DNA from 2 places in the Kocuria sp. 2SI genome. Region 2 is predicted to be linked to the other one. Evidence: predicted binding sites of a transcription regulator. Region 2 holds the regulator's gene; the other holds the start of a gene.
The links. Region 2 encodes LexA, which represses DNA repair genes until DNA is damaged. Its sites were predicted from a motif close to TCGAACANNTGTTCGA; they were not measured.

Region 1: the regulator LexA is predicted to act here: its motif matches at 7,475-7,490, upstream of recA (recombinase RecA).

Annotation. Positions count from the first base shown of each region.
Region 1 covers NZ_SCNB01000024.1:3,306-18,021, forward strand. Annotated here, with positions in the region: gene hflX (GTPase HflX) at 1-679, opposite strand, end outside; gene FFS25_RS11505 (class I SAM-dependent methyltransferase) at 859-1,494, shown strand; gene dapF (diaminopimelate epimerase) at 1,608-2,495, opposite strand; gene miaA (tRNA (adenosine(37)-N6)-dimethylallyltransferase MiaA) at 2,613-3,506, opposite strand; gene miaB (tRNA (N6-isopentenyl adenosine(37)-C2)-methylthiotransferase MiaB) at 3,536-5,029, opposite strand; gene FFS25_RS11525 (regulatory protein RecX) at 5,156-5,875, opposite strand; gene recA (recombinase RecA) at 6,102-7,229, opposite strand; gene FFS25_RS11535 (DUF3046 domain-containing protein) at 7,527-7,748, opposite strand; gene FFS25_RS11540 (helix-turn-helix domain-containing protein) at 7,897-8,259, opposite strand; gene FFS25_RS11545 (CinA family protein) at 8,466-9,050, opposite strand; gene pgsA (CDP-diacylglycerol--glycerol-3-phosphate 3-phosphatidyltransferase) at 9,050-9,682, opposite strand; gene FFS25_RS11555 (FtsK/SpoIIIE family DNA translocase) at 9,786-12,800, opposite strand; gene FFS25_RS11560 (ribonuclease J) at 12,895-14,592, opposite strand.
Region 2 covers NZ_SCNB01000027.1:13,568-28,283, reverse strand. Annotated here, with positions in the region: partial or broken gene FFS25_RS13880 (hypothetical protein) at 1-210, shown strand, start outside; gene FFS25_RS13870 (SLC13 family permease) at 241-1,251, shown strand; gene lexA (transcriptional repressor LexA) at 1,327-2,103, opposite strand; gene FFS25_RS13865 (LysM peptidoglycan-binding domain-containing protein) at 2,488-3,075, shown strand; gene FFS25_RS12115 (histidinol-phosphate transaminase) at 3,145-4,329, shown strand; gene hisB (imidazoleglycerol-phosphate dehydratase HisB) at 4,401-5,033, shown strand; gene hisH (imidazole glycerol phosphate synthase subunit HisH) at 5,075-5,833, shown strand; gene FFS25_RS12100 (CG2302 family histidine operon protein) at 5,830-5,997, shown strand; gene priA (bifunctional 1-(5-phosphoribosyl)-5-((5-phosphoribosylamino)methylideneamino)imidazole-4-carboxamide isomerase/phosphoribosylanthranilate isomerase PriA) at 6,038-6,805, shown strand; gene FFS25_RS12090 (SseB family protein) at 6,810-7,703, shown strand; gene FFS25_RS12085 (DUF1844 domain-containing protein) at 7,722-8,219, opposite strand; gene infC (translation initiation factor IF-3) at 8,885-10,174, shown strand; gene rpmI (50S ribosomal protein L35) at 10,338-10,532, shown strand; gene rplT (50S ribosomal protein L20) at 10,646-11,035, shown strand; gene FFS25_RS12065 (TrmH family RNA methyltransferase) at 11,049-11,993, shown strand; gene FFS25_RS12060 (NUDIX domain-containing protein) at 11,990-12,499, shown strand; gene pheS (phenylalanine--tRNA ligase subunit alpha) at 12,643-13,776, shown strand; gene pheT (phenylalanine--tRNA ligase subunit beta) at 13,778-14,716, shown strand, end outside.

The DNA of each region.
Region 1 (14,716 bases), on a different contig from region 2:
TGTCCAGGATCAGTCCGGTCCGGTCGATGACCTTGACCTTGACGACGTCCTCCAGGGCGCGGCGCTGCGACGGGGCCAGCTCCTCGTCCACGACGACGGTGTCCGCCCCCGTGGCCGCCACGATGTCCTTGAGCTCCAGGGCCTTGCCCGAGCCCAGATAGGTGGCCGGATCCGGGGTGGTGCGGCGCTGGATGATGCCGTCGAGGACCTCGGAGCCGGCGGTCTCGGCCAGGGCCGCGAGCTCGCGCAGGGAGTTCTCCGCCTCGGAGGCCGGGCCGGTGGTCCACAGCCCGGCGAGCACGACCTTCTCCAGGCGCAGCTCGCGGTACTCGACCTCGGTGATGTCCTCGAGCTCGGTGGACAGGTTGGCCACGCGGCGCAGCGACTGCCGCTCGGACAGCTCCATCTGGGCGCCGTCGGCGTCGGTGTGCACGCTCCGGTCCGCGAGCTCGCGGGCGCGTCCGCTCAGGACATCGCGGCGCCCGCCGCCTGCCGGAGCTTCCTCGGCAGCATCCTGGGAGGTCCCTGCCTCCGAGCCGGAATCGTCGGGGGCGGACCGGTCGTCCCGGTCCCGGCGCTGCTGGGCGCGCGAGAGCACCCGAGCGACGACGTCCTCGAGCTGCTGATCGGTGGGCGTGGCGCCGGTGGGCTCGGCACCGCTGTCGGGGATGTGGGTCATGGATCCTTTTCGGGTGGTCTGACACGCCGTGTGCGGGCTCGGGGAATGAGGCCGCAGAGGCTCGATCAAGGGTACAGCGCAGCGCGGACGCGGTTTGTTCCGCGACGGCGCCTGTGCAGCGGATCCGGAGCCGCCGTCGGGAGCGGACAGGCCGCGAGCCCATCGCCCGGCGACCTACCATGGTCCCCATGTCCGAGACCCCTGGCGCCCACTACTTCACGACTCCGCAGGACGAGGAGCGCCGCTCGCGGATCCGGGTGCAGCTGCGCGGCCGGGAGGTCTCCGTCGAGACCGCCGGCGGGGTGTTCTCCCCCAAGGGCCTGGACAAGGGCACCGCGATCCTGCTCGACGAGGTCCCCGATCCGACGGGCGCCGAGCTGCTGGACCTGGGCTGCGGCTGGGGCCCGGTGGCGATCGCCATGGCTCAGGCTGGACAGCCGGGGGCACGGATGACGGCCGTGGACGTCAACGACCGTTCCCTGGGTCTGACCCGCGACAACGCGGCGGCCCTGGGTCTGACTGGCGTGGAGGCTCTGCGCCCCCAGGACGTCCCCGACGACCGCCGGTTCGACACGATCTGGTCGAACCCGCCGATCCGCATCGGCAAGCAGGCGCTGCACGAGCTGCTGCTGCTGTGGCTGCCGCGCCTGGCCTCCGGCGGCACCGCCTGGCTGGTGGTGCAGAAGAACCTGGGTGCGGACACCCTGCAGTCCTGGCTCGCCACAGCGCTGCCGGAGGCCGCCGCAGGGGCCTGGGAGGTCCGGCGCACGGCGACCGCCAAGGGCTTCCGTATCCTCGCCGTCACCCGGGGCTGATCACCCCAGCTGGCGGCCGCCGCGCCGGAGGACTCCAGCAATACCCCGGGACGCTGCTCGTCGAGCCGTGTCCAGGGCAGATTCGGCCGCCCGTGCAACCCGCTGAGGGCGCCTCAGGCGAAGACGCCGCGCGCCACGATCTCTGCCGGTCCGGCCAGCACCACATGCTCAGCGCCGTCCGGCCCGGGCACGAAGGTCGCCGAGACGATGCCGCCGGGCACCTGGACCAGGTACTCATCGGGTGCCGAGGCCCCCGCCCAGAACCGCGTCGCGGCCGCGGCGGCGCAGGCCCCGGTGCCGCAGGACTGGGTCTCCCCCACCCCGCGCTCGTGGACGCGCATGCGCAGTCGGCCGATGCCGTCGCCCTCGTCGTCGGCCGGGACCACGAACTCCACATTGGTGCCGTCGGGAGGCGTGGGGCTCACCTCCGGCTGGGTCCACAGCTGCAGGTGATCGAGCTTCTCTCCCTCGGCCAGCGCCACCACGGTGTGCGGGTTGCCCATGGTGATCGAGACCCCCGGACGAGGGACCTTCAGGCCCTGGGCCGTCACGACGGCATCGGAGCCCCGCTCGCGCGCCCGGTCGCCGTCGATGAATCCCCACGGCCCCATGTCCACGGCGAAGCCGTCGGGCGTGGCGGCGACCGTCTTGAGGCCTCCGCGGGTGCCGATGCGCAGCATGGCGCCCTCTGGCAGCTCCACCAGGCCCTGCTGCAGCAGCGCTCGGACGAACACGCGCACGCCGTTGCCGCACATCTCGGCGATCGAGCCGTCGCCGTTGCGGTAGTCCATGAACCACTCGGCCGACGGATCCTGCTCGAGCAGCTCCCGGCCCTCGGGCAGCGCCGAGGAGCGGATGAGGCGGATGAAGCCGTCGCCGCCGATGCCTTGGTGGCGGTCGCAGGCCCGTCGGACCACGTCGTCGTCCAGCAGCAGCTGCCCGTCCGGGTCCACCACGAGCACGAAGTCATTGCCCGTGCCGTGGCCCTTGAGGAACTCCATCCCGCTGAGCTCGCCGAAGACCGACGGGGCCTCCTGCGCGGAAGCGGTCTCGGTGGTGGTCTCGGCAGTCACGGGGTCGTCCTCCTGGGTCGGTGTGCGGGCGTCCACCCCAGCATGCTAGTCCGCGCTGAGGATCCGCTGGACCTGCTCCACGAGGTCCTCGGCACCGGCCTCGAGCCAGTGCACGCGCTGATCGGCGCGGAACCAGGTGAGCTGGCGTCGGGCGAACTGGCGGGTGGCCACGGTCGTGGCCTCGATGGCCTGTGCGCGATCGGTGCGCCCCAGCACGACGTCGGCGAACTGCGGATAGCCCAGCGCACGGCCTGCGGTGGGGCTCTCGAGCAGTCCGAGCGGCAGCAGGCGCGCGACCTCGCCCTCCAGACCGGCCTCGGCCATGGCCTGCACGCGATCGGCCAGGCGCTGATGCAGCACGGCGCGATCGGTGTCCAGACCGATCTGCACGGCAGGCTGGTGATACGTGCGCGTGGGCATGAACGACGTGAACGGCCGCCCGGTCACCTCCAGGACCTCGAGCGCCCGGATGAGGCGGCGGTCGTCGTGCACGCGCTGGGCGGAGGCAGGATCGGCCTCCTGCAGCCGTCGGCGCAGCGGCCCCTCGCCGTGGTCCTGCAGCTCCTGCATCAGGCGAGCGCGGACCTGCGGGTCGGTGCCGGGGAACTCGATCTCATCGAGCGCGGCGCGCACGTAGAGGCCCGAGCCGCCCACCAGGATCGGCACGCGACGGCGCGAGCGGATGTCCTCGAAGCACTCCCGGGCTGCGCGCTGGAAGCGGGCCACCGAGGCCTCCTGGCGCACGTCCAGGATGTCCAGGAGATGGTGCGGGACCCCCCGACGCTGAGCCTCCGTGACCTTGGCGGTGCCGATGTCCATGCCCCGGTAGAACTGCATGGAGTCGGCGTTGACGACCTCCCCGTCCAGCCGCTGGGCCAGGGCGATCGCCAGGTCCGACTTGCCGGTCCCGGTGGGCCCGACGATCCCGACGACCGGCATCTGGCCTGCCCGGACCTGAGGCGCTGCGCTCACGCTCCGCGCACGGGCAGTGACGGCATGCCGAGGCTCACCGCACCGCCCGCGCCGCCGGCGGCACCGCCGCTCGGCGCTGCGCAGGAGGCGGCCTGCTCGCGCTCCCAGGCATCCCCGCCGCGCGAGCGGCGCAGCCGGTACTGGCCGGGCTGCGGATCGGCGATCAGGTGATAGGCGGCCGCCCGGGTCACGGGCACGGTCACGAAGTCACCCGGGCGCGGGGCCTGCTCGCCCTCGGGCACCGAGAAGTGGACCAGGCGCTGGTCGGGTGCGCGCCCCGAGAGGCGATGGGTGGCCTCGGACTTGCGCCCCGTGTCCGCGGTGACCAGCAGCTCGAGGGTGCGACCCACCAGCTGCTCGTTCTCCTCGGCGGCGATCCGGTCCTGCAGGGCCACCAGGCGCTCGTAGCGGTGCTGGACGACCTCCTTGGGCAGCTGGTCCTCGCGCTCGCCTGCCGGAGTGCCCGGGCGCACGGAGTACTGGAAGGTGAAGGCCGAGGAGAACCGGGAGCGCTCGACGACGTCGAGGGTGTCCTGGAAGTCCTCCTCGGTCTCACCAGGGAAGCCCACGATGATGTCGGTGGTGATCGCAGCGTGCGGGATCTGCTCGCGGACCTTCTCCAGGATCCGCAGGAACCTGGCGGAGCGGTAGGACCGACGCATGTCCTTGAGCACCCGATCCGACCCGGACTGCAGCGGCATGTGCAGCTGCGGCATGACATTGGGGGTCTCGGCCATGGCGTCGATGACGTCGTCGGTGAAGGCGGCCGGATGCGGGGAGGTGAAGCGCACGCGCTCCAGCCCCTCGATCTGCCCGCAGGCGCGCAGCAGCTTGGAGAAGGCCTGGCGGTCGCCGAAGGAGACGCCGTAGGAGTTCACGTTCTGCCCCAGCAGGGTGACCTCGACCGCGCCCTGATCCACGAGCGCCTGGACCTCGGCCAGGATGTCGCCGGGCCGACGGTCCTCCTCCTTGCCGCGCAGCGACGGCACGATGCAGAACGTGCACGTGTTGTTGCATCCCACCGAGATCGAGACCCAGCCCGCGTAGGCCTGGTCCCGCTTGGTCGGCAGCGCCGACGGGAAGGTCTCCAGCGACTCGAGGATCTCGATCTGCGCGTCCTCGTTGTGCCGAGCGCGCTCGAGCAGGGTCGGCAGAGAGCCGATGTTGTGGGTTCCGAACACGACGTCGACGACCGGTGAGGTCTCCAGGATCCGATCCTGGTCCTTCTGCGCCAGGCATCCGCCCACAGCCACCTGCATGCGCTCGTTGCGCTTCTTGGGTCCCACGAGCTGGGAGAGGTTGCCGTAGAGCTTGTTGTCGGCGTTCTCGCGCACCGCGCAGGTGTTGAACACGATGAGATCCGGCTCGTCCTCCGGCTGGGCGGGGACGTAGCCGGCGGTCTCGAGCATCCCGGAGATCCGCTCGGAGTCGTGGACGTTCATCTGGCAGCCGAAGGTGCGCACCTCATAGGAGCGCGGGGCCTCGAGCACGGGGACCTCGGGGGCGAGCGTGGAGGGGCCGGTCTGGGCGGTATCGAGGCGGGGAGTCACGCGACAAGGATAGTGAGTCGGTCAAATCTCCCGCTCCCCCGCTGCACCGAGCCGAGGCCATCCTCCTCAGAGGCTCTCCGGCTCCTCGAGCAGGCCGTCATCGCCGGTGCCGTGGTCGTCCAGCACGCCGCGCACGACCTCGAAGGCCAGCCCTGGGGCGTAGCCCTTGCGCGCCAGGGCGGAGACCATGCGGCGGATGAGCTTCTGCTTGGCCTCGCGATCTGCCAGCTGCGCCTGAAGCGCCGGACCCGACGGCAGCTTGCGGCGCGCGAGCTCCACGGCATCCGCCCGCTCGTCGTCATCGGTGCGCTGGGCGAGGGCCTGCTCGACGAGGTCCCGGTCCACGCCCTTGCGCTGCAGCTCCATGCGCAGGGCCGGGCGGGCCAGCTTGCGGGTCTCCGCCCGCTGCCGGACGTAGGACTGCGCGAAGGCCTGATCGTCCACGAGCTCGACCTGCTCGAAACGATCCAGCACCGCCCGTGCCACGGACTCCGGGATGTCCTTGTCCGCGAGCTTGTCCTCGAGCTGCTGGCGCGACTTGGCCGAGGCGGTGAGCTGGCGCAGCACGATGGCGCGCGCCGTCTCATGCAGCTGCTCCTGCTGCTCAGCGGCCTCCGTCGGATCCGAGGGCATGTCGCGGTCGCTGCGCACGGCACGCCCCATGCGGCGGGCGCGCTGCTGGGCTCTGAGACGGCGGCGGTCGTAGTCCGACTCGCCGAGCTCATCCGCCAGCGTGTCCTGCGGCAGCTGATCGCTGTCCTGCACGGGCAGGTCGTCTGGGTCCACGAGGATCGGCGCTCCTGAGCTGTGTCTCTGGTCTGCAGGGTCTCTGGCCCGTGCGATCTCTGGTCAGATAGGTCTCTGGCCCGTGCGATCTCCGGTCAGCGGGCTGGGGCCTGGCGCAGCACCGTCATCGCGCTGTGGACAGGCACGAGCCCGGATCTGAGGCGAGCAGCCCCCGCTGCCCGAGCGGGCGGCGGGGGCTGGCTCAGCGCATCAGGCCGGCAGCCGCTCAGAAGGCGGCGTCCGCCGGGGCCTTCTCGGAGTCGCCGCCCAGCGGGGCATCGATGCCCGCGGTGGCGATCGCCTCCTGGTCGACCTCCTCGTTCGGGTCCTCGACGATGCCGAGCTTGACCAGCAGGCGCTGCTCGATCTCCTCGGCCAGCTCCGGGTTGTCCTTGAGGAACCGGCGCGAGTTCTCCTTGCCCTGACCGAGCTGGTCGCCCTCGTACGTGTACCAGGCACCGGACTTCTTGACGATGCCCTGCTCCACGCCCAGGTCGATCAGGCCGCCCTCGGTGGAGATGCCCTGGCCGTAGAGGATGTCGAACTCGGCCTGCTTGAACGGCGGGGCCATCTTGTTCTTGACGATCTTGGCGCGGGTGCGGTTGCCCACGGGGTTCGCACCGTCCTTGAGGGTCTCGATGCGGCGCACGTCCACGCGCACGGAGGCGTAGAACTTCAGCGCCTTGCCGCCCGTGGTGGTCTCCGGCGAGCCGAACATGACACCGATCTTCTCGCGCAGCTGGTTGATGAAGATCGCGGTGGTGTTCGAATGGGACAGGCGACCGGTGATCTTGCGCAGCGCCTGCGACATCAGGCGGGCCTGCAGGCCCACGTGCGAATCGCCCATCTCACCCTCGATCTCCGCCTTGGGCACCAGCGCCGCCACGGAATCCACCACGACGATGTCGATCGAGCCGGAGCCGACCAGCATGTCCATGATCTCGAGCGCCTGCTCGCCGGTGTCCGGCTGGGAGACCAGGAGGTTGTCGATGTCCACGCCGAGCTTCTGGGCGTAGACCGGGTCCAGGGCGTGCTCGGCATCGATGAAGGCCGCGATGCCGCCGGCGCGCTGGACGCTGGCCACCGCGTGCAGGGCCACCGTGGTCTTGCCGGAGGACTCCGGGCCGTAGATCTCCACGACGCGTCCGCGCGGGAAGCCGCCGGTGCCGAGGGCCACGTCCAGGGCGATCGAGCCGGTGGGGATGACCTCCACCTTCTGCGCCGGGCGCTCGCCCAGCTTCATGACCGAGCCCTTGCCGTAGCTCTTGTCGATCTGGGCCAGGACGGTCTCGAGCGCCTGCTCGCGGTCCGAGCCGCCGGAGGCAGCCGAAGCTGCGGACTTCTTGGGAGCCATCATTCACCTCGCGTGGATCGTGGGGGCGGGTCCGCTCGATGAGGGGCCCGACGGTGCTGCTGCGCACCAACGTATGGACGGGGTCCGACAGCACAAGACGGACCGTGGGGGCTGCCGATCAGCCGCCCCGAAGGGGCCTGCGACCAGCAGCTGTGGAGCCCGCGGGGCCCGCCGGCGCCGCCTCAGCACACCGAGATGCGGCCGGAGGCGGCGACCCTGCGGGCGCAGGCCCCACGATAGCCGATTCGAACACCTCTTCGAATGCAGCGGACCTGCGCGTGTCGCGACGGGTCCGCTTCAGGAGCGCGGCTCCTGGTCCGGCCCCCACTGCCGGGACTCGGGGACCTGCTGCTCGCGGCACAGCGCGAACCAGACGAGCTTGGGATCCTCGCCGTCGGCCAGCGCCTGCTCGGCGGTTCGGTGGCCGAGCTCCCCCAGCACGGTGTCGCGCACCAGGATCCGGCCCTGCGCCTGTCCGAACTCGTGGACGACCATCTCGTTGAACCTGCTCACGCGCATGCGGGCGATCGCTCCTCTTCAGATCGGATCCGAGCCGGACAGCCGACGGGCCCGGCACGGCGCAGGGCCCGGCGCCGTTGTCGGCACCGGGCCCTGCAGCTGGTCATGGGGCGGCGACCAGTCGGGTCGCCGCGGGAGGCGCTGGGCCTCAGGAGGCCTGGACGGTCCCCGCGAAGCTCGAGCCGAACTCCTCGTGCAGCTCCGCCGGCACCGTGTCCGGGGCGAAGTTGCCCTCGAGCTCGGCGATGTGATCGGCGACCTCGCGCAGCATGGCCGACACGGGGATGTCGAGTGCGGCGCAGATCGAGGCGAGCAGCTCGGAGGACGCCTCCTTCTGCCCGCGCTCCACCTCCGACAGGTAGCCGAGCGATACGCGTGCGGAGTGGGAGACCTCGCGCAGCGTGCGGCCCTGACGCTGGCGGACCGAACGCAGGACCTCACCGATCTCCTGACGCAGCACGACGGGCCGGGACTGCGCGGCCTCCGCCTCCGTCGTCGAAGTCTGGTCCATGTCCTTCCAGCGAATGATTCCGTTGACGGACACAGGGGTCTTGGTGGTGGTGATGATGTGGCTCCTCGGTCGTGCGGAGGACGAGGCCTCCGCGTTGTCCGAACCGGTCGGCGACCGGGCCCGGATGGCCCTCTCTGGGCCGTCGGTGGGTGCAACCGCCGACAGGACTCCATTGTTCCGTGCTCGACGGCCGTTCGGCTAGGAGTTCACTGGGAGGCGCCCAGGACCTCCACGAGCATCTCCAGGGCGGCCCGCACGCTCAGGCGGCGGATCTGCTCCCGATCGCCCTCGAGCCGCAGCAGCCGGGAGCTGAGCCCGCGAGGACCGGCGGCACCGAGCCACACCGTGCCCACGGGCTGCTCGTCGTGCGGCTCCGGCCCGGCCACTCCGGTGGTGGCGACCACGACGTCGACGCCCAGCGCGGCGCGGGCCCCGACGGCCATCGCCTCGGCGACCTCGGAGCTGACGGCCCCGGTGCGCTCGAGCAGCTGGGCTTCCACGCCCAGCACCCGCTGCTTGACCGCGTGCGAGTAGGACACGACCGACCCCTCGAAGGCCGCCGAGGCCCCGGGGACGGAGACGATCGCGGCGGCCAGGGCGCCCCCGGTCAGCGACTCGGCGGTGCCCAGGCTCAGCCCGGCTGCCGAGGCCGCGCGCACCGCGCGGGAGGCCAGCGATTCGACGGTCTCCTCGGCCAGAGCCTCATCGGCCCCCGACGGACGCCCGCCGTCCGCGGCGGTGCCGCTCGTCGTGTTCGCCGTGTCCACGGGCGATTCCCTGGGATCGCTCATCAGCTGTTGTCCACGGGCTTGCCGGCCGCCAGGGAATCGCGGCGCAGCTGGTACGCCTTCACCACGTAGTCCACGCCGGTGACCACGGTGACGATCGTGGCCAGGCCCATGAAGAACCAGCCGATCCAGGGCCACCACTGACCCACCACGGGAACGAGCGGGATGAGCAGGAACAGCAGCGCGATGGTCTGCAGGACGGTCTTGAGCTTGCCGCCCTTCGAGGCGGCCATCACGCCGTAGCGGATCACGGCGAAGCGCATGACGGTGATGCCCCACTCGCGGACCAGGATCACGATCGTGACCCACCACCACAGCTCGCCCATGGCCGACAGGACGATGAAGGCGGCCCCCGTGAGCAGCTTGTCCGCGATCGGATCGGCGATCTTGCCGAACGAGGTGATCAGCCCGCGGGCGCGGGCGATGTCGCCGTCGAGCTTGTCGGTGAACATGGCCAGGCCGAACACGCCCACGGCCGCCCAGCGCCACCCCAGCGAGGCCTCGCCGAACGAGCCGCCCAGCACGGCGAACCACACGAAGAACGGGACCATGACGATCCGCAGCGTGGTCAGCGCATTGGGCAGGTTCCAGTTGGACGGAGCGGGGCGTCCACCCTGATCGGCCGCTGCGGTCATGAAGTGCTCCTGTCCTGCGGCGCGCGATGCGCCGCGTCGGTCTGCGTGCGATGAGGCCTCCGGCGCGTCGTCGTCGCGGACGGCACAGCGCCGGAGGCTCGGCTCAGCGGCCGGTGAGCTGCCAGGCGTCCTGGCTGGACTCCTCGTCCGCGTCGTCGTAGTACTCGGCGGCGGCCTCGACGTCCGAGTCGTCCAGGGCGTCGGCGCCGGAGGACGCGATCTCACCGGAGCCGCCGGTGCCCTGATGCGGATGCGCCGGGGCGGGCTCGGCCGCGGTGGGGGGATCCTCGCCGCGGATGACGGCCAGGGTGGCGGCCAGGTCATCCGGACCCACCAGGACGTCGCGGGCCTTGGAGCCCTCCGACGGGCCCACCACCCCGCGGGACTCCATCAGGTCCATGAGCCGTCCGGCCTTGGCGAAGCCCACGCGCAGCTTGCGCTGCAGCATGGAGGTCGAGCCGAACTGCGTGGTGACCACGAGCTCGACCGCCTGCAGCAGGACGTCCAGATCGTCCCCGATGTCCTCGTCGATCTGCTTCTTGGGCTGCTCCTGGATGACGTCGTCGCGGTAGTGCGTCTGCATCTGCGACTTCACGTGCTCGACGACGTCGTGGATCTCGGACTCCGCCACCCACGCGCCCTGCACGCGCATGGGCTTGGAGGCGCCCATGGGCAGGAACAGTGCGTCGCCCTGTCCGATCAGCTTCTCCGCACCGGGCTGGTCCAGGACCACGCGGGAATCCGTGACCGAGGAGGTCGCGAACGCCATGCGCGAGGGCACGTTGGCCTTGATCAGGCCCGTGACCACATCCACCGACGGGCGCTGGGTGGCCAGCACCAGGTGGATGCCGGCCGCGCGCGCCAGCTGGGTGATGCGCACGATCGAGTCCTCGACATCGCGAGGGGCGACCATCATCAGGTCCGCGAGCTCGTCCACGATCACCAGCAGGTACGGGTACGGGCGGATGACGCGCTTGGAGCCCGGCTCGGGCTGGACCTTGCCCGCGCGCACGCCCTTGTTGAAGTCGTCGATGTGCTTGTAGCCGTAGCGCGAGAGGTCGTCGTAGCGGGCATCCATCTCCCGCACGACCCACTGCAGCGCCTCGGCGGCCTTCTTGGGGTTCGTGATGATCGGGGTGATCAGGTGCGGCACGCCCTCGTAGGCGGTCAGCTCCACGCGCTTGGGGTCGACCATCACCAGGCGGACCTCATCCGGGGTGGCCCGCATGAGCAGCGAGACGATCATGGAGTTCACGAACGACGACTTGCCCGCGCCGGTGGCACCGGCCACGAGCATGTGCGGCATCTTGGCCAGGTTCGCCACGACGAAGCCGCCCTCGACGTCCTTGCCCACGCCCATGACCATGGGGTGATCGTTCTTGCGCGCGGCCTGCGAGCGCAGTACGTCGCCCAGGGCGACGGTCTCGCGGTCGGTGTTCGGGATCTCGATGCCGATGGCGGACTTGCCGGGGATCGGCGAGAGGATGCGCACGTCCGCCGAGGCGACCGCGTAGGAGATGTTCTTGGACAGCGCCGTGACGCGCTCGACCTTGGTGCCGGCACCCAGCTCGATCTCGTAGCGAGTGACCGTGGGGCCTCGGGAGAACCCGGTGACCTCGGCGTCGACCTTGAACTGCTCCAGCACGCTGGTCAGCGCGGCCACGACGGCGTCGTTGGCCTCCGAGCGCTCCTTGGACGGCGGCCCCAGCACGAGCGAGGACGGGTCCGGCAGCGTGTAGGCGACATCGCCCTCGAGCTGCAGCTGCTCGGTGCGCGCCGGGATGGGCTCGACCGGAGTCTCCGCCCGGCGCACGACCGCTCGGCCCATGACGGGCTCGTGCTCGTCGACGCCCTGGTCGTCCACGAGCGCGGAGGAGCCGGAGCCGGCCGCGGTGTCCGAGGCGGCGGAGGCCGCCGCGCCGCCGGGCTCGAGTCCCTGCTCCGCCAGCAGCCTGCGCGCGGCCTGCTGATCGCGGGTGGGGCGCTTCTGCCCCGGACGCGGGCGCTCCTCCTGGGAAGCGGCAGCCGCGGCCGAGGAATCCTCCTGGGGGCTGGGCGCCTCTCCGGACTCGACGTCGTAGACGAAGCTCTCACCCGTGTCCCGCGCCGCTGGGCGACGGCTCGAGCGGCGGGGCTGCTGCTCGGCCTCCTGCCCCTCGGGACCGTCCGGCAGCACGGCCGTCTCGAAGGCCTCGTCGCCGTGGTAGGAGTCCAGCTCGGCTCGGCGCTGCGCGTCCTGCTTCTCCTGCCGCTTGCGAGCTCGCCGGGCCGCACGGGACTCGGGCTCGGCCTGGCGGTCATCGAGGTAGGAGCGGTCGTGCTCCTGCGCCGAGAGGTCGGTGCCCGCACGCCTGTGGGGCTCCGACTCCCCCACCAGGGTCCGCCAGGCTGCGCCCAGGCGCGGGCCGATCTGCGACAGCGGGGTCCCGGTGATGATCAGGACGCAGATCGCCAGCAGCAGCGCGCAGACGATCGCGGCGCCCACGGGCGTGATGACCCCGCCCAGCGGGCCGGCCATCAGGTAGCCGATGGCTCCGCCGGCGGTGAGGCGGGCCTGGAAGGAATCCGCGACGCCCGGCGAGCCGCCCAGCACGTGGGCGATCCCGCTGGCCGCCAGCAGCGCCAGGCTCAGGCCCAGCGCGATCCGGTTGTTCGGCGGGGTGGGCACGGGACGGCGGAAGATCCGCAGGGCGAAGCCGCCCAGAGCCAGCGGCAGCACGAGAGCCGCCCAGCCGATCAGCCCGGCGACCACCACATGGATGCCCGAGGCGGCGGCGCCCAGCACGGGCACGCCGGAGTCGTAGAGGCTCCACCACTCGACCACGGCGATCGCCGCGGCCAGGCACAGCAGCACCAGGGCTCCGCCGTCGCGACGGTCCTGGGGCTCCATATCGGTGCGCACGGTGCCGATGCGGCGCACGGCGCCGCCGACCAGGTGGGCGCCCCACAGCCAGAGCCCGAGGAGGGCATCGAGGATGCGCTCGCCGGCGCCGGGGCCTGCTGCGCGGGAGCTGGAGGACGTGGCGCGGGGGGACTTGGAGGATCCGCTCTTGGGCCTGGAGCCAGAGCCGCGCGACGTCGAGGCGCCCTTGCGGGCGGGGGAAGTACGAGTCGCCATGGCCCCCAGGGTAGTCGACGGCCCGCAGACGATGGCTCGTCTGCGGGCCGCGGTGTGGCCTGACCGCCCGGTGATCACGGGGCGGCGGCCGGGATCAGCTCCGGTCGGCCTCCAGCACGACCGGGACGATCATGGGCTTGCGGCGCAGCTTGCGCCCCACCCACGGGCCGATCGTGCGGCGCACCGTCTGCTGCAGCTGGTGCGTGGTGTGCTCGCGCTTGTCCTTGAGCGCGTCCTCGATCGCGGCGGTGATCTTGGGCTTGATCTCGTCGAACACACGATCGTTCTCGGCCACGCCGCGGGCGTGGACGTCCGGGCCGGTGACGACGGACTTGGACTTGCGGTCGATCACGACGACGATCGAGACGAAGCCCTCCTCGCCGAGCACGATGCGGTCCTGGAGGTCGTCCTCGGTGATCATGCCGACCGACGAGCCGTCGACGTAGACGAACTTGATGTCGCGGCGCCCGGCGATGCGCGCCCGGCCCTGCTTCATATCCACGCTGGTGCCGTTCTCGATCAGCAGCACGCTCTCCGGCGGCACGCCGGTGGCCTCGGCGAGCTCGCCGTTGGCCATGAGATGGCGGACCTCGCCGTGCACCGGCATGACCTGCTCGGGCTCGACGATGTTGTAGCAGTACAGCAGCTCGCCAGCCGAGGCGTGCCCGGAGACGTGGACCTTGGCGTTGGACTTGTGCACCACATGAGCGCCCATGCGCATGAGGCTGTTGATGATGCGGAACACGGAGTTCTCGTTGCCCGGGATCAGCGATGAGGCGAGGATGACGGTGTCGCCCTCCTGCAGCTGCACCCGGTGATCGCCGCGGGCCATGCGCGACAGCGCCGCCATGGGCTCGCCCTGGGAGCCGGTGCACATCACGACGATCTCGTCGTCGCGGTAGTTGTCGATCTTCTTCTGATCGACCAGCACGCCCTTGGGCACGTCCAGGTAGCCGAGCTCCTCGGCGATGCCCATGTTGCGCACCATGGACCGGCCCATCAGCACGACCTTGCGGTTGGCCGCGACGGCGGCGTCGAGCACCTGCTGCACGCGATGGACGTGCGAGGAGAACGACGCGACGACGACCTTCTGGGTCGACTTGGCGATGACGCCGGAGAGCACCGGCCCGATGTCCTTCTCGGTGGGCGTGAAGCCCGGGACCTCGGCGTTGGTCGAGTCGGTCAGGAACAGGTCCACGCCCTCCTCGCCCAGGCGGGCGAAGTGGCGCAGGTCGGTGATGCGGCCGTCGAGAGGAAGCTGGTCCATCTTGAAGTCGCCCGTGTGCAGCACCGTGCCGCCCTTGGTCCGCATGAAAACGGCCAGGGCGTCCGGAATGGAGTGGTTCACGGCGACGAACTCGCACTCGAACTCGCCCAGCTTCTCCACCTGGCCCTCGCGGACGGTCAGCATGAACGGCTTGATGCGGTGCTCCTGCAGCTTGGCCTCCACCAGGGCCAGGGTCAGCTGCGAGCCGAGCAGGGGGATGTCCGGGCGGCGCTTGAGCAGGTACGGGATCGCGCCGATGTGGTCCTCGTGGCCGTGCGTCAGCACGACCGCGACGACGTCGTCCAGGCGGTCCTCGATCTGGGAGATGTCCGGCAGGATCAGATCCACGCCGGGCTGGTGCTCCTCGGGGAAGAGCACGCCGCAGTCGACGATCAGCAGCTGGCCGTTGATCTCGAACACGGTCATGTTGCGTCCGACCTCGCCCAGGCCGCCCAGCGGGGTGACTCTCAGGGTGTCCTTGGACAGGGACGGCGGTGCCTTCAGGTCTTCGATCCAGTGGACCATGTGACCCCTTTCATGTGCGGTTGTCAGCGCGATCTCGCGCTGCTGGTCATTCAGTTGTTCATGTCATGGGTCCGCGCTCCGCCGCCCGAGGACGGGGCGGTGCGGAGCGCGGTTCGCCGACAGG
Region 2 (14,716 bases):
ACGGCGGCGCGTCGACGGGCCAAGGCAGGGCAGAAGGCCCGCTCGGAGGAGCGCGTCACCGCCGAGCTGCGCTCCGAGAAGTCCCGCGGACCGCATTCCCGCAAGGCCCACCTGAGCATGCGCCCGGTGTGGCTGGGGCTGGCGATCATCGTGCTGGCCGTCGTCGTGCTGATGCCGACCTCTGATCGGCTGAGCGTCGCCGGCACCTGACGGCTCGGGGGGAGGCGCTGGGGACCAGCGATGCCCTGGGCTGCGCCCTCGCCGGCTTCGGCTCCTCGGCGGTGGCGCTGGCGCTGGCTGCGGGCATGCAGGCCACGACCGAGTCCCGGCTGGGCGCGCTCATGGTCATCACCGCGGCGCAGTCGATCTCGATCTGGAACATCGGCGTGCAGACCGCCGCAGCTCAGAACCTCGTGGCCGTCGGATTCATCCAGGAGTCCATGGGGGGTCACGATCTCCTGGCCGCAGTGGTTCGCCGCCGGCGCTCCCTGGGCTGCGGTGATGTCCGTGGTGCTCTACTTCGTGATGCGGGCCACCATCAAGCCCGAGATCGACCGTCTGGAGGGCGGCCGCGAGATCGTCCAGAAGTCCCTGACGGAGCTCGGGCCCATGACCGGGGCGGAGAAGCGCCTGGCGGCTGTGGCCGTCATCCTGCTGGCCTTCTGGTCCACCCAGGGCTCGCTGCACGACATCGACGCCACCACCGTGACACTGTGCGCCATCGGCGTCATGCTGCTGCCGCGCATCGGGGTCTACTCCTGGGAGACCGTGGAGGAGCTCGTGAGCTGGGGGACGCTCGTGGTCTTCGCGGTCGGCATCTCGCTGGGATCCGTGCTGCTGGAGACCGGCGCGGCGGCATGGCAGTCGGCGGCCGTGTTCGACGGGCTCGGGATCACGGGTCTGCCGGTGCTCGCGATCATCGCGATCGTCGGCGCGTTCACGATCCTGATCCACCTGGGATTCGCCTCGGCCACGTCCATGTCGAGCGCGCTGATCCCGGTGTTCATCGCCCTGGCCGTGTCGATCCCGGACCTGCCCGGCGAGGGCGTGGGCTTCGTGCTGATCATGCAGTTCCTGATCTGCTTCGGATTCCTGCTGCCGATCTCCGCCCCGCAGAACATGCTCGCCTACGGCACGGGCGCGCTCACCACGCAGCTGTTCCTGCGCACCGGCATCCCGCCGACGATCGCCGGCTACCTGCGCATCCTGCTGTTCTCGGCCACGTACTGGCAGTGGATCGGGCTGCTGTGACAGGCAGGGGATGAGCGACGAACGGCTGAGGACGGATCCGTCCTCAGCCGCTCGTCATGGCGGTGATCTGCGTGTTCAGAGGCTGCGCAGGACCGAGACGACCTTGCCCATCACCGTGGCGTGGTCGCCCAGGATCGGCTCGTACTGCGAGTTCTGAGGAAGCAGCCAGGTGTGTCCGTCGCGCTGGCGGAAGGTCTTCACCGTGGCCTCGTCGTCCAGCAGGGCCGCCACGATCTCCCCGTTCTCGGCGGTAGCCTGAGCGCGCACCACGACCCAGTCGCCGTCGCAGATGGCGGCATCGATCATGGAGTCGCCGGAGACCCGCAGCATGAACAGCTCGCCGTGGCCGGTGAGCTGGCGCGGCAGGGCCATGCGGTCCTCGACCTGCTGCTCGGCGGTGATCGGGGTGCCGGCGGCGATCCTGCCGACGAGCGGCACGAACGAGACGTCCGCGGAGCCGATCGACGGCAGGTCGTCGTCCAGCTCCGGCGCCTCCGATGCGGCCGGAGCCTCGGCGACGGCGGAGGCGGCCTCCGCCTCGGGATCGCCAAGCAGATGCAGGGGCACCAGGACCTCGAGGGCGCGCGGGCGCTTGGGGTCGCGGCGCAGGTAGCCCTGCCGCTCGAGCTGATTGAGCTGGTGGGTCACGCTCGACAGGGACTTCAGGCCCACCAGGTCGCCGATCTCGCGCATGGACGGGGGATAGCCGTGGGCGGCGACGGCGCGCTGGATGACCTCCAGGATCGTGCGCTGCCGCGGGGTCAGGCCCTTGCGCCGGGAGGACTCGGAGCCCGTCGCCCGGGCCGTGCCGCCTGAGCCGCGCTGCGTGCGACCGGTGCCGCTGGCTGCCATGTCCGTCCTCGTCTTCCGTCGATGGGCGCCTCCGGATCGCCGGGTGCGCTGCGTGCTGGGCCGCGGCGACGCGCTCGCGCCGCGCCGTGGCCGCCTTGTGCTGTCTGAGCGGTTGCGTTGACTCGTCCTCGAGGCCCCGCCAGGGCCTCCGACCTGCACAGTCCTTTCTCTGAGGCTACGTGAGCCGGACGTCACCTTCAAACATCTGTTCGATCGTGTCTCGACATGAGTCGTACACAGGTGCTAGAAATGGTCGCAAGCAGTTCGAACACGTATTCGAGAACCGGGATCGGGTCTCGAATCCGACACAGGTTCAAACACGGGAGCGGCCACCACCCGCACCGCCTGTCACCGTCCGTCCCTCGGCAAGAAGGAGTGCATCCCATGTCCGTGATCAGCACCGCTGTCCTGTCGCACTCGTCCTCCACCGGCAGCATCCCCCTCGTCAGCGCCCTGCGCAGCGGGGGCCGTGCCTTCGCGCAGGAGCTCTCCTCCGCCGTGCCCGCCCTGCGCCGACGCCCCGCTGCGCGGCTCAAGGAGTCGGAGGGGCGCCGTCCGGCTCTGCGCGTCATTCCGGGCGGTCGCGCAGCTGCACCGCAGACTCGGACCCTGCCCGCCGTGAAGGAGCCGGAGGCCTCCGCACCGGCGCGATCCGCGTCCTCGCCCATGCGCCTGACCCGCCGCGGGCGGCTGCTGCTGATCGGCCTGCCGACCATGCTCGGCGTGCTGGCCGCGGCCGCACTGCTGGTCGTGCTGATCGCACCCTCCCACGTCACCGCCGGAACCGAGCCGGCCGAGGGTCCCGGGGTCGACTCCGTGACCGTCCAGCCCGGTCAGAGCCTTTGGGAGGTCGCTCAGCAGGCCGAGCCGCAGCGCGACACCCGGGACGTCGTCCTGCAGATCGTCGAGCTCAACGAGCTGGACTCCGCCCAGGTCTCCCCGGGCCAGCAGGTGCTGGTTCCCGCGGCCTGAGCCGGAGGGCGGTGGGTTCGGCCGCCGTCGGATGCTGGAGGCCCCGTCCGCGCCTCGTAGACTGTCCTGGTGACTTCTCAGAGCGCGACACCCAGCACCGAGGGCGCCACGCGAGCCGAACGGCTCGCGTCGCTTCCCCTGCGCCACGACCTGCGCGGCAAGTCCCCCTACGGGGCGCCGCAGATCGACGTCCCCATCGCCCTGAACACCAACGAGAACACGCATCCGGTGCCGCAGGACGTCCAGGACGCCATCGTCGCCGAGGTCTCGCGGGTCGTGGGAACCCTCAACCGCTACCCGGACCGCGAGTTCACGCAGCTGCGCCGCGAGCTGGCCGAATACCTGGGCCACAGCCTGGACCAGGACAACATCTGGGCCGCCAACGGCTCCAACGAGATCCTCCAGCAGCTCATGCAGGCCTTCGGCGGCCCCGGTCGTCGTGTGCTGGCCTTCGTGCCGTCCTACTCCATGTACCCGCTGCTCTCAGCCGGCACGAACACGGAGTTCATCCCGGGCGTGCGCGCCGAGGACTTCACGCTCAGCGCCGAATCGGCCGCCGCACAGGTGCGCGAGCACCGCCCGAGCATCGTGCTGCTGTGCTCGCCCAACAACCCCACGGGCACCGCGCTGGAGGACGACGTCGTCGATGCCGTCTACCGCGCCGGCGAGGAGTCGAACACCGTGGTGGTGGTCGATGAGGCCTATGCCGAGTTCTCCCGCTTCCCGGAGCGCACCGCGCTGCGCCTGCTCGAAGGCCGTCCGCGCCTGGTCGTCAGCCGCACCATGTCCAAGGCCTTCGCCCTGGCCGGTGCGCGGATCGGCTACTTCGCCGCCGCACCGGAGATCGCCGATGCCGTGCGTCTGGTGCGCCTGCCGTATCACCTCTCCGCGGTGACCCAGGCGACCGCTCTGGCGGCCCTGCGCCATCGCACGACTCTGCTCGCCGACGTCGCCGACATCCGCATGCAGCGCGACCGGATCGTCGATGACCTCAAGCGGTTGGAGCTGGACCCGGCGGAATCGGACTCCAACTTCGTGTTCTTCGGCGGCGGCATCGACGCCCCGGCCCTGTGGCAGGACCTGCTGGATCGAGGCGTCCTGATCCGCGACGTCGGCATCCCCGGGCACCTGCGCGTCACCGCCGGCACCGAGGAGGAGACCACCGCGTTCCTCGACGGCGTCCGCGCGCACCTGGAGGACCGGTCCGCCGCTGCGAAGGACTCCGAGACAGAGCAGGACCCCGCGAACCGCTGAACCGCCCGCCGCTGACGCCCTCGCACGTCGGCCCGGCACAGAATCCCCATCCCGCCGCAGGAGGCCCCATCATGAGCGATCAGCCCACCACCGCAGCGAGCGACGGCGCACGCACCGCCTCGCTCGAGCGCGTGACGTCGGAATCCAGCATCCGCGTCGAGCTGAACCTTGACGGCACCGGCCAGCACTCGATCTCGACCAGCGTGCCGTTCTACGACCACATGCTCACGGCGCTGTCCAAGCACTCGCTGATCGACCTGACGGTCCAGGCCACCGGCGACACCCACATCGACGTCCACCACGTCGTGGAGGACACCGCGATCGTGATCGGCGAGTGCCTGCGCACCGCCCTCGGCGACAAGCGCGGGATCGCCCGCTTCGGCGAGGCCTCCGTGCCGCTGGACGAGGCGCTGGCCCACGCCGTCGTCGACGTCTCCGGGCGCCCGTACTGCGTGCACATCGGCGAGCCCGAGGGCCAGCAGTACCACTTGATCGGCGGGCACTTCACCGGCTCCATGACCCAGCACGTCTTCGAGTCGCTGACTCATCACGCCGGGATCTGCCTGCACATGGAGCTGGTGCGCGGGCGGGATCCGCATCACATCGTCGAGGCCCAGTTCAAGGCCCTGGCCCGTGCGCTGCGCGCCGCCGTCGAGCCCGACCCGCGCGTCACCGGCATCCCCTCGACCAAGGGCGCGCTGTGATCCGCCGCCCGGAGGACGCGGTCGACGACAAGGGCCGCACGATCCCCGCGCCGCACACCGTGGGGGAGCCGCTGCCGCAGGAGCCGGCCTCGTCGGCGCCGTCCGTGGTCGTGCTCGACTATGGTGCCGGCAACGTCCGCTCGGCCGTCCGCGCGCTCGAGGAGGCCGGTGCCCGCGTCCTGCTCACGCGCGACCCGGAGCTGGTCTCCGGCGCCGACGGCCTGCTCGTTCCCGGAGTGGGCGCCTACGAGGCGGTGGCCGAGGGCCTGCGCAAGATCGGCGCGGTGCGTCTGATCGAGCGCCGGCTCATGGGCGGGCGCCCGGTCCTGGGCATCTGCGTCGGGCTGCAGGTCCTGTTCGAGCGCGGCGTGGAGCACGGCACGGAGACCGAGGGCCTAGGCCAGTGGCCCGGCACGGTCGAGCGGCTGGACGCCCCGATCGTCCCGCACATGGGCTGGAACACGGTCGAGCCGCCCGAGTCCAGCGTGCTCTTCCGCGGCATCGAGCAGGAGCGCTTCTACTTCGTGCACTCCTTCGGCGTGCTGAAGTGGGAGTTCGAGCAGAACAGCGAGCACATGCTTCCGCCGCAGGTCACCTGGTCGCGCCACGGAAGCCCCTTCATCGCCGCCGTGGAGAACGGGGCACTGTCCGCCACGCAGTTCCACCCGGAGAAGTCGGGCCAGGCGGGACTCCAGCTGCTGCGCAACTGGCTCGAGACGCTGCCGCGCACGGGCCGACTGGACGCCGCCCTCGCCGCGCGGGACGCGCAGACCGCTGGTCAGGAGGAGAGCGACGCATGAGCTGGGCCGTCATCGTCATGGCGCTGGGAGCCTTCATGGCCGGAGGCACCTACTCGTTCCACAAGCAGGGCTTCCCGCGCTACACCGTCGTGATCATGGGGGTCATCGCCGCCGCTTTGATCATCTACGGCGCCTTCGCCTGGTACACGGGCAGCCGCGGCTGAGCGCCGCCCCCGAGACATCCGCATTCGATCGAGGAGAGCAATGACCGAGTACACGAACCACGCCGAGCAGACCGGCCCGCGCCTCGAGCTGCTGCCGGCGGTGGACGTCCGCGACGGCCAGGCCGTGCGCCTCGTCCAGGGGGAGTCCGGCTCCGAGACCTGCTACGGCGATCCGCTGGAGGCCGCGCAGGCCTGGCAGGACGCCGGGGCCGAGTGGCTGCACCTGGTCGATCTGGATGCCGCATTCGGCACCGGGGACAACATCGACGTCCTCACGAGCGTGGCCCGGTCGCTGTCGCTGAAGATCGAGATGTCCGGAGGCATCCGCGACGACGCCTCCCTCGAGCGCGCACTGTCGCTCGAGCCGGCCCGGATCAATCTGGGCACCGCCGCGCTCGAGGATCCCGAGTGGACCCGACGGGTCATCGCCGAGCACGGAGACGTCATCGCCGTGGGCCTGGATGTGCGCGGCACCACGCTGGCCGCCCGCGGCTGGACCCAGGAGGGCGGGGACCTCTGGGAGGTGCTCGAGCGCCTCGAGGCCGACGGCTGCTCCCGCTACGTCGTCACCGACGTCACCAAGGACGGCACGCTCAAGGGCCCGAACGTCGAGCTGCTGCAGCAGGTCGCGCAGCGCACGGGCAAGCCCGTGGTGGCCTCTGGCGGCATCGCCTCCCTGGAGGACATCGCCGCGCTGCGCCGCCTGGTGAGCTCGGGCGTGGAGGGCGCGATCATGGGCAAGGCCCTCTACGCCGGGCGCTTCACCCTCGAGCAGGCCCTGGATGTCGCGGGACGCCCGGAGGCCTGAGCCCGTGAGCGGCACCCGGCCGAACGACGACCCTCAGACTCCGCGAGGGCCCGCGCGCGAGCTTCCCGCGCACATCCAGGCGCAGCTGCGCTCGGCAGGCGGGCAGACCGACACCGGGGGACAGCCGTGGCAGGGCCGCGACCTGGAGCGCGGTCATGGCCACCTCTTCCCGGGCGACAGCGGCGCAGTCGACGCCGCGCTGGAATCGGCCCTGACCGCGCGCTCGCGCGGGGAGGCAGGTGAGGCGGAGGTCGTCGCCGCGCTCGCAGCCGCCCGGGTCTTCGTCCCGGTCGTCGCCGAGGTCTCTGCTAGCACCCTCACCGACGACGGACTGGTGGCCGACAAGGAAGCGGACATGGCCCTGGTGCGGCTGAGCTCGCGCAGCGGTCGCAGCGTGCAGCCGGTCTTCGGCTCCGACGTCGAGGTCACGCAGTGGCACCGCCAGGCCCGGCCGGTGGCCGTCGATGCGCGGCGGGCTGCTCTGGCGGCTGTTCAGGACAGCGCCCAGATGCTTGTGCTGAACCCCGGCTCGGCTGCGCCCTTCGTAGTGCGCCGCCCGGCGCTGTGGGCGATCGCGCAGGGGATCGAGTGGACGCCGAGCTACGACTCGCCGGAGGTCTCCAGGGCGGTGCTCGATGCCGCCCTGGGGCTGCCCGGTGTGGCCGGGGCCCACGTGCGGCGGGGCCGCGGCGCGGACACCCCGCTGAGCGGGGGAGGGTCGCTGCCCGGCGGGGGCGAGGGCCCGGAGCTGACCGCCGTGCTCGAGCTGCTGCCGGGACTGGACCAGGGGCAGCTCGACGGTCTGGTCCGGGCCTTCCAGGACAGGCTCTCCCAGCACACCGTGGTGGCCGAGAAGGTCGACAGCCTCGAGGTGGCCCTGGAGGCGCTCGAGATCTGAGGAAGCCGGTGGGTCAGCTCAGGAGAAGACGGGGCCCGTGAACTTCTCGCCGGGGCCCTGACCGGGCTTGTCCGGGTAGGTCGACGCCTCGCGGAAGGCCAGCTGCAGCGTGCGCAGGCCGTCGCGCAGCGGGCCCGCGTGCTGCGAGCCGATCTCCGGCGCTGCGGCGGTGACGAAGCCGGCCAGCGCCGTGATCAGCTTGCGGGCCTCGTCGAGGTCTTTGAGCGCCTCGGCATCCGGGCCCTCGGCCAGGCCGCACTTCACGGCGGCGGCGGACATGAGGTGCACCGCAGACGTCGTGATGACCTCGATCGCGGGGACCTCGGCGATGTCGCGGACCTGCTGGGTGACGGCGTCCAGGGCCTCCTGGCTCAGCGGGCTGCCCTCGTGCGGCTCCTGGGCATGGTCGTGATCGGCATGCTCGGGCTGCGCGGAATCCTGGGCGGGCTGATGCGCTGCGGCTCGGGCGTCGTCGTCCGAGGCGCCGTCGAAGCGGAAGGTGCTCTGAGAAGTCATGGCCCCAGCCTAGGTGCTGCGGGCGATGACGTCGGCGACGCACGCTCCGCCGGCCCGGGCCCCTGCCCCTGCCCGCACGAGCCCCGTCCGAGCGGTTCCGCCATCGACTGGCCGGATCGTCACTGCTTCCGCGCTGAACCGGTGATGACTCGTCCACTGGATCGAGGTGGGGTGAGCAATCGGCCCCTCATGGGACGCCCGCATTCTCGACGCCGTCCTCGAGCCGCCTCGTGATGCTCCATGCCCCGGCGAGGAGTTCTGTGGTCCCGGCCGCGAGTGCTCTGGCAGTGCGCGCCGTCCCGGTGAGTGGCTTCGTGGCGATCCCCATCTCGCGAGTGGCCGGATCCTGCCCGCCGCAGCGTCATCCTGTCCCGGGGAGAAGCTTTCGTGTATGATATTCGGCAGTGTGCAAGCGGAGGTGACTCCCACCCGCGCTGACCGCGATCTCAGGATCGCCAGGGTCTCCGGGTCAAGACGACGCAGCAGCGTCCGCGCCGTGCCAGCAGAGATGCTGACGGCGTCCCCGTTCGTGCGGGGGATCGGTGGTTGCCGATCCGGATGCCTCGGCCTCCGCTTGCCCTGGGCAGCGGAGGCTTTTTCGTTGCCATCCGCACCAGGGCGCGGAGCTCGAGCACAGTTCGGGGGCCGTCGCCGCAGATCGCCGGATCAGACCGGCACGACTATCTCAGGAGCAGAGCATCAGCGATCCACGCATCAATGAGAAGATTCGCGTCCCCGAGGTCCGCCTTGTCGGGCCGGCGGGCGAGCAGGTCGGCATCGTCCGCGTCGAGGACGCCATGCGACTGGCCCGTGAATCCGATTTGGATCTGGTTGAGGTCGCCCCCACCGCCAAGCCGCCCGTCGCCAAGCTGATGGACTTCGGCAAGTACAAGTACGAGGCGGCGGTGAAGGCGCGCGAGTCGCGCAAGAACCAGTCGAACACGAGCCTCAAGGAGGTTCGGTTCCGCCTGAAGATCGATGACCACGACTACGCGACCAAGGTCGGGCACGCCAAGCGCTTCCTGACCGAGGGCGACAAGGTCAAGGCCATGATCCAGTTCCGCGGCCGCGAGCAGTCGCGTCCGGAGATGGGCGTGCGCCTGCTCGGCAAGCTGGCCGAGGACCTGGAGGAGTTCGGCCAGGTCGAGTCCAGCCCGCGCCAGGACGGCCGCAACATGGTCATGGTCCTCGGTCCGCTGAAGACCAAGTCCGAGGCCAAGTCGGCTGCCCGCCGCGCCAAGGAGGCGGAGTCCGATCAGGAGAGCCGTCTTCCCTCGAAGGTGAAGTCCTCCCGTCGCGATCGCGAGCGCGATGCTCGTGAGTCCGGCGTTCCGGCCACCGGCGATGCCGAGAACCCGCTGCCCGTGGGCGGCAGCTCGATCGGGGAGTCGATCCCCGAGGAGCTGCGCGCGCTGGCTTCGGCCAAGTTCGAGGTGCCCGAGGGCGCCCCGCCGCTGAAGGTCTCCGAGGATCAGCCGCCCGTCGTGCTGCCCAAGGAGGACAAGCGCGAGCCCCGCGGCGGCGGTCGCGGTCGCCAGGGCGGGCCGCGCTCGAACGATCGCGGCGGCTCGGATCGCGGATCCGATCGCGGCGGCCGTCCCTCCGGCGGCTCGGGTCGGCCCTCGTCGGGCCGCCCGGACTCCGGCGGCGCCTCGCGCCCCAGCGGCGGTCGTCCGTCCTCGTCGGGTCCGCGCACCGGCTCGGATTCGTCCAGGCCCCCGCGCTCGACCTCCGGGACCCCGCGTCCGGCCTCGAGCTCGCAGGGCTCCGGGCAGGGCGGTTCGCCCCGTCCGGCCGGCGGCCCGGGCCGACCCTCGGCTTCGCGCCCGTCGGGCGCCCCGACCCCCGGCTCGACGCCCAGGCCCGCACCCAAGCCGGGAACGGCGCCCAAGCCGGGCGGCGGACCCAAGCCGGGTGGAGTGCCCAAGCCGGGCGGACCCAAGCCGGGGCAGTGACCCCGCTGCCCTGACATGAAAGCTTCGACCCGGATCCCGCAGGACGGGACCGGGTCGGTGACCGAGGAGTCGTCGGCTCACCCAGCCGACGACCCAGACCAGGCCGCCCCAGAGGCGGCGCACCGCGACAGCGGTGAGACCGACAGCAAGGAGACGGCCCACCATGCCGAAGATGAAGACCCACTCGGGTGCCAAGAAGCGCTTCAAGATCACGGGTTCGGGCAAGGTCAAGCGCCAGCAGGCCAACCGCCGCCACTACCTCGAGCACAAGTCCTCGCGCCTGACCCGCCGCCTCGCCGGCGACAAGATCGTGGCCCCGGGCGATGCCAAGGTCGTCAAGAAGATGCTCGGCCGCTGAGCCGAAGCACCTCGCAGAACATCCGCTGACGGTCTCGCCGCAGCACCCCTGAACACCGAGCGACCCCCGGCCAGGACCGGGACGAGTCGCTCCCGCACCGAAGGAGCACACACGTGGCACGTGTGAAGAGGGCGCTCAACGCCCACAAGAAGCGTCGTACGACCCTGGAGATGGCCTCCGGCTACCGCGGACAGCGCTCGCGCCTGTACCGCAAGGCCAAGGAGCAGGTCCTCCACTCGTACACCTACAACTACGATCACCGCCGCACCCGCAAGGGCGACTTCCGCCGGCTGTGGATCCAGCGCATCAACGCCGCCGCTCGGGCTCAGGGCCTGACCTACAACCGCTTCATCCAGGGCCTGAAGGCCGCTGAGGTCGAAGTCGACCGCCGCATGCTGGCCGAGCTGGCCGTCAACGACGCCCCCGCGTTCAACGCGCTCGTCGAGATCGCCAAGAAGAACCTGCCCGCGGACACCTCCGCTCCGCGCTCCGACGCGGCCTGATCCCGCTTCGAGCGTGAGCATCGCGCAGCGCCTCGCCGACTCCGCGCTGATCAATCCCGGTTCCGACCGGGTGCGATCGGTCGCGGGACTGGCGAGGCGCTCTGCGCGTTCCAGGGCCGGTCGATTCCTCACCGAGGGCCCGCAGTGCGTCCGCGAGGCCCTGCGCGCGCACCTGGGGGAGTTCGACGCCCTGGTGCCTGCACCTCGGGACGGGGTGATCGACGCCCTCTACATCACCGAGCGCGCGCTGCAGCGCCACCCGGACATCGATCAGCTCGTCGAGTGCGTGCTCCAGGCCGAGGGCTCCCCGCGGGTCTTCGTGCGCATGGTCTCCGACGAGGTCCTTGCGGCCATGTCGGATGCCGAGCACCCGCAGGGCGTGCTGGCGGTGTGCCGGATCCCCGAGCTGACCTGGGCGCAGGTCGCCGAGCGTCGGCCCCGCCTGGTGGCGGTCATGTGCCGCGTGCAGGACCCCGGCAATGCCGGGACCGTGCTGCGCGCCGCTGATGCCGCCGGCGCCGATGCCGTGGTGCTCACCGCCGGATCGGTGGATCTGCACAACCCCAAGGTGGTGCGCTCGACCGCCGGCTCCCTGTTCCATCTGCCCGTGCTCACCGGCCTGGATCCGGCCGAGCTGGTCGGCCGCCCCGTGAGCGATGCCGCAGGCGGTGAGCTGCAGGTGCTGGCCGCGGACGGCTACGGCGCCCTGGATCTGGATGAGCTGCAGGATGCTTCGGCAGCTGGCCGGGAGGCGGCTGTCGAGCTGGCACGCCCCACGGCATGGCTCTTCGGTAATGAGGCGCAGGGGCTGTCCGAGCAGGAGAAGGCCCTGGCCTCCCACCGCGTGGCGGTGCCGCTGCACGGGGCCGCCGAGTCGCTCAACGTGGGGACGGCGGCCACCCTGTGCCTCTACGCCTCCGCCCGCGCTCAGCGCCGCACCGCCGAGGGCGCCGCATGAGCCTGCGGCACGACGACGAGCGCACGTTCCGCACCCAGGTCGTGGCCGCCGCGCTGCTGGACGACCCGCACCGGCCCCAGCGGCTGATCGCGGCCCAGCGTGCCTATCCGGAGTCCCTGCGCGGGCTGTGGGAGCTGCCCGGAGGCAAGCAGGAGCCGGGGGAGACGGTCCAGGAGGCGCTGCACCGGGAGTGCCGGGAGGAGCTGGGTGTGCGGATCCGCCTGCTCGAGGAGGTCCCCGGACCCCATCGGCAGGGATGGCCGCTCAGCGAGTCGGCGGCCATGCGCGTGTGGACGGCCGTCGTCGTCGGAGCCGCGGAGGAGCAGGAAGCGGACGCCGACGCCCTGGGCACGGGCCGTCAGGCCGAGGGCGCGGATCATCTCGAGCTGCGCTGGGTGCGCATCGGCCTGGAGCCGATCGAGGGCCTCCAGGAGGCCGAGGCCCTGCCGTGGATCCCCGCGGACCTGCCGATCCTGGACGGCATCCGACGTCACCTGGCCGGCTGAGCAGGCGGCCGGCGACCCATGCGAGTCGCCCACAGGCACTGTGCCGGGGCCGGACGAGGGCCTTGCGGGGACTAGACTTGGACCGCCCGCGTTCTGGCGCCGGGCCGATGAACCGAACCCGAGAGCGAAGGCACCTGTCGCACATGTCTGAGAGCACACCGGAGGGCGGGCCTCAGCAGGCGCCCTCTGCCGCCGCCCAGGCCGAGACCCCGACCGGTCAGGCCGAGACCCCGACCGTCGCGGAGTTCGATCCCACGGATGAGCAGGCCGTCGGCCGCGCCGTGGAGGAGGCCCTGGACGCTGTCCAGGCCGCCGCTGATCTCGACGAGCTCAAGGCGGTCCGCCTGGCCCACGCCGGCGATCGCTCGCCGCTGGCCCTGGCCAACCGGCGCATCGGCTCGCTCGAGAAGTCCCAGAAGGCCGCCGCGGGCAAGCTCATGGGCCAGGCCCGCGGCCGGGTGAACAAGGCGCTGTCAGCGCGCACCGGGGTGCTTGAGGCCGAGCGCGCCGAGCGCATCCTGGTCGAGGAGTCCGTGGACGTCACCGCCGCGAGCAGCCGTCGCCGGCTGGGCGGGCGCCACCCCATCAGCGCCATGATGGAGACCGCGCAGGACATCTTCGTGGGCATGGGCTGGGAGGTCGCCGAGGGCCCCGAGGTCGAGTCCGAGTGGTTCAACTTCGACTCCCTGAACTTCAAGCCGGACCACCCCGCCCGCGAGCTGCAGGACACGTTCTTCGTGGACCCGCCCGAGGCCCACCTGGTCCTGCGCACCCACACCTCCCCGGTCCAGATGCGCACCCTGCTGAGCCGTGAGCTGCCGGTCTACGTTGTGGCCCCGGGGCGGGTCTTCCGCACCGACGAGCTCGATGCGACCCACACGCCCGTGTTCCACCAGGTCGAGGGCCTCGCCGTCGACAAGGGCCTGACCATGGCCGATCTCAAGGGCACGCTCGAGCACTTCGCACGCCAGATCTTCGGCCCCGATGCCCGGATCCGGCTGCGGCCCAACTACTTCCCGTTCACCGAGCCCTCCGCCGAGATGGACGTGTGGCACCCGCAGGCCCAGGGCGGTCCGCGCTGGATCGAGTGGGGCGGCTGCGGCATGGTCCACCCCAACGTCCTGCGCGCAGCCGGCGTGGACCCCGAGGTCTACTCGGGCTTCGCCTTCGGCATGGGCATCGAGCGCACGCTGATGTTCCGCAACGGGGTCCCCGACATGCACGACATGGTCGAGGGCGATATCCGATTCAGCCAGCACTTCGGAATGGAGGTCTGAGATGCGGGTTCCGCTGTCCTGGCTGCGCGAGTTCGCGCCGCTGCCCGAGGAAGCCACCGCCGAGCAGCTGCTGGAGACCATGGTCTCCGTCGGCTTCGAGGAGGAGGAGGTCATCCGCCCCGGCGATGAGCTCACCGGGCCCATCGTCGTGGGGCAGGTCCTGTCCCGCGAGCCAGAGGAGCACTCCAACGGCAAGACGGTGAACTGGTGCTCCGTGCGCGTGGTCCCGGAGGGCCAGCAGCAGACCCTGACCGGCGAGGGCATCGAGCCCTCCGGCGTGCAGGGCATCGTCTGCGGCGCGCACAACTTCGAGGTCGGCGACAAGGTCGTCGTGACCCTGCCCGGTGCCGTGCTGCCCGGCGACTTCCGGATCAGCCCGCGCAAGACCTACGGCCACACCTCGGCGGGGATGATCGCCTCGGCGCGCGAGCTGGGCATCGGCGAGGATCACGACGGCATCCTGGTGCTCGGCGATCTCGGCCTGGACCCCGAGCTGGGCACGGACGTGCGCGAGGTGCTGCAGCTCGACGAGTCCGCCGCCGACATCAACGTCACCCCGGACCGCGGCTACGCCCTGTCCATGCGCGGCGTGGCCCGCGAGTACTGCCACGCCGTCGGCGCTGCGTTCGAGGACCCGGCGCTCGCCCTGTCCGAGGCTGCACCCGCGCCGACGGAAGACACGTTCCCCGTCGTGCTGGCCGAGGAGGCGCCGATCCGCGGCGAGCAGGGCTGCACGCGCTTCGCGACCCGCGTGGTGCGCGGCATCGACCCGTCCCGGCCCACTCCGGTGTGGATGTCGACCCGTCTGCGCCTGGCGGGCATGCGCTCGATCAGCCTGCCCGTGGACATCTCGAACTACGTGATGCTCGAGCTCGGCCAGCCGCTGCACTTCTACGACCTGTCCCGGGTCGCCGAGCAGATCACCGTGCGCCGCGCCCGT